3 regions of the Pantoea sp. CCBC3-3-1 genome follow, and region 3 is predicted to be linked to each of the others. Evidence: predicted binding sites of a transcription regulator. Region 3 holds the regulator's gene; each other region holds the start of a gene.
What was found. Region 3 encodes Fur, which represses iron uptake genes when iron is present. Its sites were predicted from a motif close to ATAATAATGAGAACNACTATCAA; they were not measured.
Positions count from the first base shown of each region.

Region 1: the regulator Fur is predicted to act here: its motif matches at 1,604-1,626, upstream of ftnA (non-heme ferritin).
Region 2: the regulator Fur is predicted to act here: its motif matches at 1,370-1,392, upstream of EHV07_RS08900 (TonB-dependent siderophore receptor).

Region 1 is NZ_CP034363.1:4,198,217-4,201,498, forward strand. It holds gene EHV07_RS19605 (methyl-accepting chemotaxis protein) at 1-218, shown strand, start outside; gene EHV07_RS19610 (helix-turn-helix transcriptional regulator) at 251-460, opposite strand; gene EHV07_RS19615 (helix-turn-helix domain-containing protein) at 590-808, shown strand; gene EHV07_RS19620 (NUDIX hydrolase) at 1,066-1,533, shown strand; gene ftnA (non-heme ferritin) at 1,789-2,298, shown strand; gene EHV07_RS19630 (GNAT family N-acetyltransferase) at 2,330-2,821, opposite strand; gene EHV07_RS19635 (SRPBCC family protein) at 2,839-3,273, opposite strand.
Region 2 is NZ_CP034363.1:1,859,341-1,862,622, reverse strand. It holds gene treA (alpha,alpha-trehalase TreA) at 1-1,275, shown strand, start outside; gene EHV07_RS08900 (TonB-dependent siderophore receptor) at 1,476-3,282, shown strand, end outside.
Region 3 is NZ_CP034363.1:1,402,197-1,405,478, reverse strand. It holds gene fldA (flavodoxin FldA) at 39-569, shown strand; gene fur (ferric iron uptake transcriptional regulator) at 944-1,387, shown strand; gene EHV07_RS06670 (beta-N-acetylhexosaminidase) at 1,454-3,282, opposite strand, start outside.

The sequences.
Region 1 (3,282 bases), 2.2 Mb from region 3:
GCCAGGCCGTGACGGAAATGGATCGCGTTACCCAGCAGAATGCCTCGCTGGTTCAGCAATCCGCTGCCGCGTCCGCTTCGCTGGAGGATCAGGCCAGCCGCCTGGCACAGGCCGTTGCCGTTTTCAAAACGGGCCAGCACGGTAGCTTTGCGCCGGTGAAAAAGCCTCAGACGCCACGCAAAGCGGTGGCCAGTGAAGGTAGCTGGGAAACCTTCTGAGTTGTTAATCTTTCCCGGCCACCGTGCCGGGATTATTTTCCGTAACGCGTGGGCCAGATCCGCTCTGGCTTTTCATTGAGCGCTTCAGCAATAAGCTGTTCTCCTTTTGGCCAGGGACGCCGTAGTGCGTTAGCTAACGTTGAAGAGGCCAGACCCGATTCACGTGACAATGCTGACAAATTCGTCCCCTGTTTTTTTAACGCCGCAATTATATCTGCAGGATGCCAATCTTTTTTATTCATCATTACCCCCGCCTGAATTATTAACAACTTTTAAATTGTGGACTATGAGTCACACAGCATAGCACGCTATTTAACAAATGTGGTTGATAGTCCGTGGACTATTAGTCCGCAAAGCGCAATGCTAATGAGATGGAAAAGCAAACAACCATCAAAGTTCTTTTTGGAACAAGAGTTAAATTACTCAGACTGCAGGCAGGCTTGTCACAAGAAGCTTTTGCACTTAAATGTGGACTGGATCGTACCTATGTTAGTGGAATTGAAAGGGGTTTACGTAATCCCACTCTTGAAGTGATCGCATTGATCGCCTCAGGTTTAGGGGTTGAAATTAAAAATTTGATTGAATTTTAAAATCTATGTTATTTATTTTTAATTATCATTAAATCATCCAGTTGAAGAAAAAACGGGCGTCTCATTATTTATTTTAACCATAAATTCTCTGGATTTTTTTATTGATACCTCCCTTCTGTTTATTAACCTAAAAACATCCGCAATCTATTTTTTTGGCATTTTTTAGTCAAAAAATAAAGTGTGGATGTCCTCCTGATTTTATTCATTCCAGAAATCCTTTATCATTTTCCCCACCCGCTGAAATCTGGAGTTTTTCAATGAAAAAACGTCCTTCTGCTCGCCTGCTACTTGTTGATCGCCAACGGCGTATTTTACTGTTTCATTTCAGCCACCATGATGACGCCCTCGCAGGACAAAGCTATTGGGCAACACCAGGCGGTGGAGTTGAGGCAGGCGAGTCCTGGGAGCAAGCAGCCTGCCGCGAGCTGCGGGAAGAAACCGGGATAGTCAGGGAAGATCCCGGCGTCTGTATCGCGGAAAGGACTTTCCCGATGCGCCTGCCTGACGGCAGCGAAGTGTTAGCCGATGAACGCTTTTATGCGATCGAGGTTAGCGACCATGAAATCGATTTTGCTGGCTGGAGTGACAATGAACGCCGCGTGATTGACCAGAGCGAGTGGTGGACAGGTGAGCAATTACGATGCAGTGAAGAAACGATTTACCCAGATAATATTGCGCAATTAGTTTCTGATTTTATTTCTGAAAAATGTATCACGGCTATTTAATCGCTGATGCGCACGGGTAAAAATAAATTAACCCTGTCAAAAAGCATCCCGTTCCCTGCCAGAAACAGGAATAATAATGGTTATCAAAACCATTTAACAAACAACGCAATCGATAATAATTATCACTTATCTATCATCGAGTTAAAATATTTATTATTAATGTAAATAAACGATTAACAAGGTTTTTATTTCGCCATTTTTTATGCATAATGCGGGCAATTATTACTCTTTTGCCTGCTAATCCCTGGAGCCGCTATGCTGACTGCCGATATGACCGCCAAGCTGAACGATCAGTTAAATCTGGAATTTTATTCCGCAAACCTTTATTTGCAAATGAGTGCCTGGGCCGCCGACAAAGGTTTTGAAGGTGCTGCCGCTTTCCTGCGTGAGCATTCGGTAGAAGAGATGCAGCATATGCAGCGCCTGTTCAACTATCTGAGCGATACCGGTGCCATGCCGGTGCTGGGCTCGATTGCTGCACCGCCGGTTATCTTCAACTCCCTGAACGAAGTGCTGGAGCAGGCCTATGAGCACGAGCAGCTGATTACGGCAAAAATTAACGAGCTGGCACATGCGGCGATGACCACTCAGGACTATTCCACCTTTAACTTCCTGCAATGGTATGTTGCCGAGCAGCATGAAGAAGAGAAGCTGTTTAAATCCGTACTGGATAAGCTGGCGCTGGTGGGCACCAGCGGCAAAGGCCTGTTCTTTGTCGATAAAGATTTGATGACGATGAGCAATGCCGGACACCCGCAGGCGTAATCGATCGGGGGCGATATCTTCGCCCCTTTTTTTACACGTTAATACGGTAAAACTTGCTGTCGACCTGCATTCGCGGAAACGACGACGGTAATAGCGCGTCGCTCACTTCATGAAAACCATTTTTCTCATAAAAGCGATGGGCCGCCAGAAACCTGGAGGTCGTTCCCAGCCAGACAGCCTGTAGCTGCCGTTGACGTGCGTGCTCAAGCAGCGTATTCAGTAACGCATTTGCAACGCCTTGCTCCCTGCCTCGCCAGGCCTCGGCAACAAACATTTTGCGTAATGCCGCCTCGCCATTGCCGATATCCTTCAGGCCAATACAGCCCACCACCTCATCATCTGCCAGCGCCAGCCAGAAATCCCCCTCGCCCTGCTGATAAAAATTCTCGATATCGCCAAGATCCGGCTGCTGTTCGGCGGTTATCGCAATACCAAACTCATTATTCTGAATCGGCAAAATAACCCCAACCACGCCAGCCTGATAATGAGGTAAGTAGCGCTGAATGCGATAAGCTCTTGTCACGTCGTTCTCCCGGTTGGTCAGGCAACGTGCTGCGCAATATGCTGTAAACAGGTGGCAAACACACCTTCACTGACATTCTGCGCCACTTCCTGCAAATCCTGCCCTTCCGTCACATTAAAATCCGCCCACCATTCTGCCAACGTGGTGCCGTCCTCTTTTTGGGTCAGCTTGACAACTGCCACGTAGTCCGTCACCGGCATAATGCCGTCGACGATGGCGTAATGCAGTTCGTGGTTATCAACGTCCAGCTTTACCAGACGCTCCCGAACAAAACCGTCCGGCAGCGTGATTTTTCTGATGACGCCCACCGCCGTTTCGCTGGCGCCCTGCTCCAGTTCGCTGGCGGTAATAGCCGGATGGATTTTCGGCAGTCCGTTAAAATCGGCAATCAGCGGCCAGATTTGCGCGGTGGTGGCTTTGATGATGCGGCTGGCATAAGAAGTGTGTGGCATAGCAATGCG
Region 2 (3,282 bases), 460 kb from region 3:
ACCCGCTCGGCGACTCAGGCTAACCAGTGGGATTCCCTGCTGCCGTTGCCCAAACCCTACGTAGTACCCGGCGGTCGTTTTCGGGAAATCTATTACTGGGACAGCTATTTCACCATGTTAGGCCTGGCTGAAAGCGGCCACTGGGACCGCGTGCAGGATATGGTGGACAATTTTGCGTCCCTTCTCGATAAATATGGCCATATTCCTAACGGCAACCGCAGCTATTACCTCAGCCGCTCCCAGCCGCCCTTTTTCAGCTTGATGGTTGATCTGCTGGCACAGCATCAGGGAGAGAGCGTCTACAGCAAATATTTGCCGCAGTTGCAGAAAGAGTACGACTACTGGATGGCCGATGCGGATAAGGTTACGAACGGTCAGGCCAGTAAGCGACTGGTAAAACTGAAAGATGGCACGTTGCTGAACCGTTACTGGGATGCGCGTGACGTACCGCGTACCGAATCTTATATGGATGATATTGCTACAGCGGACAAAGCCTCCGGGCGAAATAAAGCTGAACTGTATCGTGATTTGCGTGCTGGCGCAGCTTCCGGTTGGGACTTCAGCTCCCGCTGGTTTACCAAACCGGACGATATTTCATCTATACACACCACGCGGATCCTGCCGGTGGATTTGAACGCCCTGATGTTCCATCTGGAAAAGACGCTGGCACACGCCAATACCGTTGCTAAGCATAGTGATGCCGCAAAACAGTTTGATGAGCGGGCCAGCAAGCGTCAGCAGGCGATCAACCGCTATTTTTGGGACGATAAACAGGGTTGGTATGCAGACTATGACTGGCAGAAAGCGACCCTGCGCTCTCAGCTGACGGCAGCCACGTTGTTCCCGCTCTATCTTCAGGTTGCCACCGAGGATCAGGCTAACCGCACCGCAACCGCGGTACAGACCCATCTGGTGAAAGAAGGTGGCCTGGTGACGACCAATATCAATAATGGTCAGCAATGGGATGCACCGAACGGCTGGGCGCCGCTGCAATGGGCGGCAGTTGAAGGTTTGAATCATTACGGCAAACAGGCGCTGGCAAAAGATATTGGCATGCGTTTTCTGCAAAATGTGCAGCAGACTTATGACAAGGAACACAAGCTGGTAGAGAAATACGTGGTGGAAGGTAAAGGTCTGGGCGGCGGTGGCGGCGGCGAATATCCGTTGCAGGACGGCTTTGGCTGGACCAATGGCGTTACGCTAAAACTGATGGATCTCTACTGTCCGAAAGGGGTGGTCTGCAATAACGTGGGCGATATCCCTAAAGGTCAATAACCCTTTTCAGGCGGCTCAGCGCCGCCTGAAAACGCGTTTCCCTTCTTCGGCCGGAAATTATCGGAAAAATCACCGATTGCCTGCCTTGCAAGAAAAGATAATAATTCTCATTGCGATTATCATAATCCTTACATTTCCGTTACTGCGCGGTAATCTGGCGTAGACGGGTTTTATTTATCCGCACTCTGAAGGGAAAAATAATGAGAATGTCTTTTACTCAAAAGCGTTCCGTCCTCCTCTGTACCCTCGCGCTGGCTTCACCTGCTTTTGCGGCTCAAACCCTGGTGGTGACTGCCGAACCAACTGAAACCGCCACAACGCCCACCCTCGGCTATACCGCCAAAACCAGCCAGGGCGCGATGAAAACCGATCGCCCATTGATTACAACCGCCCAGTCCGTTTCCGTGGTGACTCGTCAGCAAATGGAAGACCAGGGCGCTATGGATGTGAATCAGGCGCTGAATTATACGGCAGGTGCATTTACTAACTTCGCGGGTGCGGCAACGCGTTACGATACGGTGTCATTACGCGGTTTTCATGGTGGCGACGTCGACAACATTTTTTTAGACGGTTTGCGTCTGATGAGCGACCCCGGCAGTTATAACGTGTTGCAGGTCGATCCCTGGTTCCTTGAACGCATCGACGTCATCAAAGGCCCCTCTTCGGCGCTGTATGGTCAGACAGTGCCTGGCGGTCTGGTAATGGAGAGTTCGAAACGACCGCAATTTAGTCAGGAAGGTCATTTCCGCGCTTCGACCGGAACCAATAACAGCAACAGCACCGGCTTTGACTACACCAATGCGATTAACGACCAGTGGGCATTCCGCCTGACGGGTATTACCCGCAACAGCGATACGCAGTACGATCATACGCGTGAAGAAAAATATGCCCTTTCACCCTCCCTGCTCTGGCAGCCGGATGAAGATACCTCGCTGTTGTTACGCGCCTATTTACAGAAAGATCCCTCTGGCGGCTACCATGGTGCGGTGCCGGGTGACGGCAGCATCACTGAACACAACGGCCGCAAGCTGAGCAACGGTTTTTACGACGGTGACAGTTCGCTGGATCGGTTTAAACGTCACGAACAGCTCTACAGTCTGGAATTTGCCCACCGCTTTAATGACACCTGGGCCTTCCGCTCTAATGCCAGTTATACCCATTCGAACGTCGATCTCGATCAGGTTTACCAAATCGGTTGGGATAGCGCGAACCCCGATCTGCTTAACCGTTATTACTCCGGCTCACGTTCTTCTCTCGATGCGTTTGCGCTGGATAATCAGCTGGAAGCCGATTTCGCTACGGGCGACGTGACGCATACCGTCGTGCTGGGCGCAGAATATCATCAATACAAAAACACGCTGAGCGATGCCAGCGGCTATGCGAATCAGCTGAATGCGCTAACCGGCGAGGCCGTTGGGCCGGCTGTCAGTAATCCGTTCTCAGATTCGCAACGACGCTATTATCAGACGGGTGTTTACTTACAGGATGAGATGATCTGGCAAAAATGGCATCTGGATGTCTCAGGCCGCTACGATCGCATCGTGTCGCAGACGAAAGATAACTCAGCCAATACAAAATACCGCCGTCAGGACGATCACGTTAGCGGACGCGCGGCGCTGCTTTATGCTTTCGACAACGGCCTCTCTCCTTATGTCAGCTACAGTCAGGCGATTACGCCGCAGTCGCTTTCCGGTGCCGATCAGAACCTGCTGAAACCCACGACGGCCGAGCAGTATGAAGCCGGGTTGAAATATCAGCCGCCGGGCAGTGCCGATCTCTACTCGCTGGCGCTGTATGATTTGACGCAGAAAAATGTCGGAAGCCGCAACGTTCAGTTCTCCTACTATGAGCCGGTGGGGAAAGTGCATTCGCAGGGGATTGAACTGGAAGCACACAACCAGCTAACGCCAAGGCTGAGTACGCTGGCCAGCTACACGCTGAATCATGTGCGTTACAAAGATGCGACGGACGGTAATGATGGCCACACGCCTTACGTCACGCCGAACT
Region 3 (3,282 bases):
GCCGCCTCCATTATAAGTTTTAAGAGGTTATTAACATCATGGCAATCGTAGGCATTTTCTTTGGCAGCGATACGGGCAATACGGAAAACATTGCAAAAATGATCCAGAAGCAGCTCGGTAAAGAGGTTGCGGAAGTTCATGATATCGCTAAAAGCAGCAAAGAAGACCTTGAAGCCTTTGATATTTTACTGCTGGGCATCCCAACCTGGTATTACGGCGAAGCCCAGTGTGACTGGGACGATTTCTTCCCTACGCTGGAAGAGATCGACTTCAACGGTAAGCTGGTTGCGCTGTTTGGTTGTGGCGATCAGGAAGACTACGCAGAATACTTCTGCGATGCGATGGGCACTATCCGCGATATCATCGAGCCTAACGGCGCGGTCATCGTCGGTCACTGGCCAACCGAAGGATATCATTTTGAAGCCTCTAAAGGGCTGGCGGATGACAATCACTTCCTCGGCCTCGCCATCGATGAAGATCGTCAGCCGGAGTTGACCAACGAACGTACCGAAAAGTGGGTCAAACAGATTTATGAAGAACTCCAGCTGAAAGAGATTCTTGAGGCATAAGGAAAGGGCCTGATGTGCGAGCTATCTCACATCGGGTCACTGTTTTTTCCTATAGAAGTAATAGGTACATATTTGTAACTTTCATCTGCAAAACTGTAGAATAACGCCATCGGTCACCCAGCTCATCAATATGCCTTACGCCCTGGCGGCGGCAGCGATGAGGCAGCGCGAAATGTTAACTCAGCGAAAATGGGTACTTGCTTTCCCGGACGTAACGACTTTTCATCCTTACTTCCCTCAACGGTTGCGCAATCCCGCTGTGGTTTCTATTTCGAAGCATCAGTTCTATAATGAGACGCTCAGCTTTTGCGTCGACCGATGCTCAGGGCTTTTCAGCCACTTAGTGACTAGCAAAGTAACAGGACAATATCCGCATGACTGACAATAACACCGCATTAAAGAAGGCCGGCCTGAAAGTCACGCTTCCCCGACTGAAAATTCTGGAAGTGCTTCAGGAACCAGAGAGCCATCACGTCAGTGCGGAAGATTTATATAAACGCCTGATCGATATGGGCGAAGAAATTGGTCTGGCGACGGTTTACCGCGTTCTGAACCAGTTTGACGACGCGGGTATCGTGACCCGTCATAATTTTGAAGGCGGTAAATCTGTTTTCGAACTGACGCAGCAGCATCATCACGATCATCTTATCTGCCTGGACTGCGGTAAAGTGATCGAGTTCAGCGATGAATCAATCGAAACCCGTCAGCGTGATATCGCCGAACGTCACGGCATCAAGCTCAGCAACCATAGCCTCTATTTGTATGGTCACTGCGCAACCGGCGACTGCCGCGAAGACGAATCACTGCACGATAAGTAAGCTGTGCAAGTAAAGAACCGGTGAAATTCACCGGTTTTTTTTCGTCTGCTGTTCAGATTTTGTAAATCAGTTTGTCAGCGTTTCACTCCGGCTAAAGCGCTTGCCGTCGCTGCTGACCGCTCTCACCATCGCCTTCCCCTTCACCTCAGGTTGCGCGGCCTGGTCATAGCGCTGCCAGCTTTTTCCCTCGTCAAGCGAGTAGTCGATAGCAATCCCTGGCAATGCGATGTTGGCTTCCAGCTTGCCAGCAACGATGCGTGCGCCCGGCACCGGCAGACGGTAGTGAATACCTGATTTATCCAGTTTTGCCAGCTCACGCTGCCCCAACAGATTAGCAAATCGCTGCCAGTCTTTTCGCTGCGCCTGGTGGTCAACATGCGCTGTTTCCCCACCGATATATTCTCTGCCCGGCTGATAATCCTGCTCCCATGCAGCCCGATGCCAGGCCCGCTCGGCAACCGAAACAACGCGAGGAAAGATCATATATTCCATCTGATCGTCGGTCCGCACGGTTTCGCTCCACAGCTGGGCGGATAAGCCATAAGCGCCCGGCCAGGCTTTATCCGATTTCGCGGAAAAAGGTTTGCCGTCGCGGTCTACGGAGGTTTCTGCGTTTTGTGGCAGGTTATTCGGCGCAAAGCTGAACATTTTACGCTCATCGCTAAAGCGCGTTCCCCAGTAGTAACCGCGCTCCAGCGGATTCACCTCATACGGAAAATCCATATAGACATAGTCCGGGTTAGAGACAATGACCTGATAACCTTTGTTCGCCCAGTCATTGGCTGAATCAAAGCCGCCCCAGTACAGCGTATCCCAGAAGTTAACCGCAACGTGCTCCGTGGCAAAGGCCTGAGAACTTTCGGCATCCTTCAGGCCATCCTGCCACGCCTGCATTCTGCCAATGCCGTGCTGTTTCACCTGCTGACTGACCTGTCGCGCAAAGTAGCTGGGCAAATGTTCCATGTCCTCGACTTTGCCATCTTTGATCATGGCCTGACAGACCTGTGATTTCGCCCACGGCTTATCCTCTTTACTCATGTCGAGCAGGCCGGTTCCCGCAACAGGTTTATTTATATCGGAATAGCCGGTGCCGAAACGAATATTTTTGGCCTCGTCACCGCCAAAGTGCCAGGTGTTGATCGGCTGCCCGGCTTCACGATGCATCGCCTGGATTTCACTGATGACTTTATCGGTGAAGCGCAGGGACGAAGCCAGGCAAGGATTAAGATAGCTGGTACGATCGTAGAGCTGTACTGAAGTCGTATTCGAATTATCGGTCGGATCGACCAGACGATACTGGGAGGCTTCAGCGGTTTTCCCTTGTGCCATTAGCCTGTTATAACGTGCCTCCATTGAGATGACGGCTGCGCGCGCGTGCGCAGGCATGTCGATTTCCGGGATCACTTCAATGCCACGCGCCGCCGCATATTTCACTATCGCGATATAATCCTGACGGCTGAAATAGCCGCTACCGTTGTTATCACTTTCCGGCCCTGAACCCAGCTGCGGCAGTAAACAGCGTTGCTCGCTGAGATCGTGACAGCGTTTACTGCCTACCTCGGTCAGTTCCGGCAAGCCGGGGATCTCAATTCTCCAGCCTTCATCATCACTAAGATGGAAATGGAACACGTTGATTTTCCAGGCCGCCAGCTGGTCTAACATGCGCATTATCGCGGCTTTGCTGTGAAAGTTACGAGCCACATCCAGGAAAACGCCACGATACGCAAAGCGTGGGGCGTCACTGGCTTGCAAAGTGGCGATTTTCGCACTGCCGTCGGCAGGAAGCAGCGAGAGGATTGACTGCAAACCATAAAACACGCCGCTCTGATCGTAACCGACCACTTCCGCTTTTTCTTTGCCGATGGTCAGATGATAACCACCCGCAACCGCCAGCG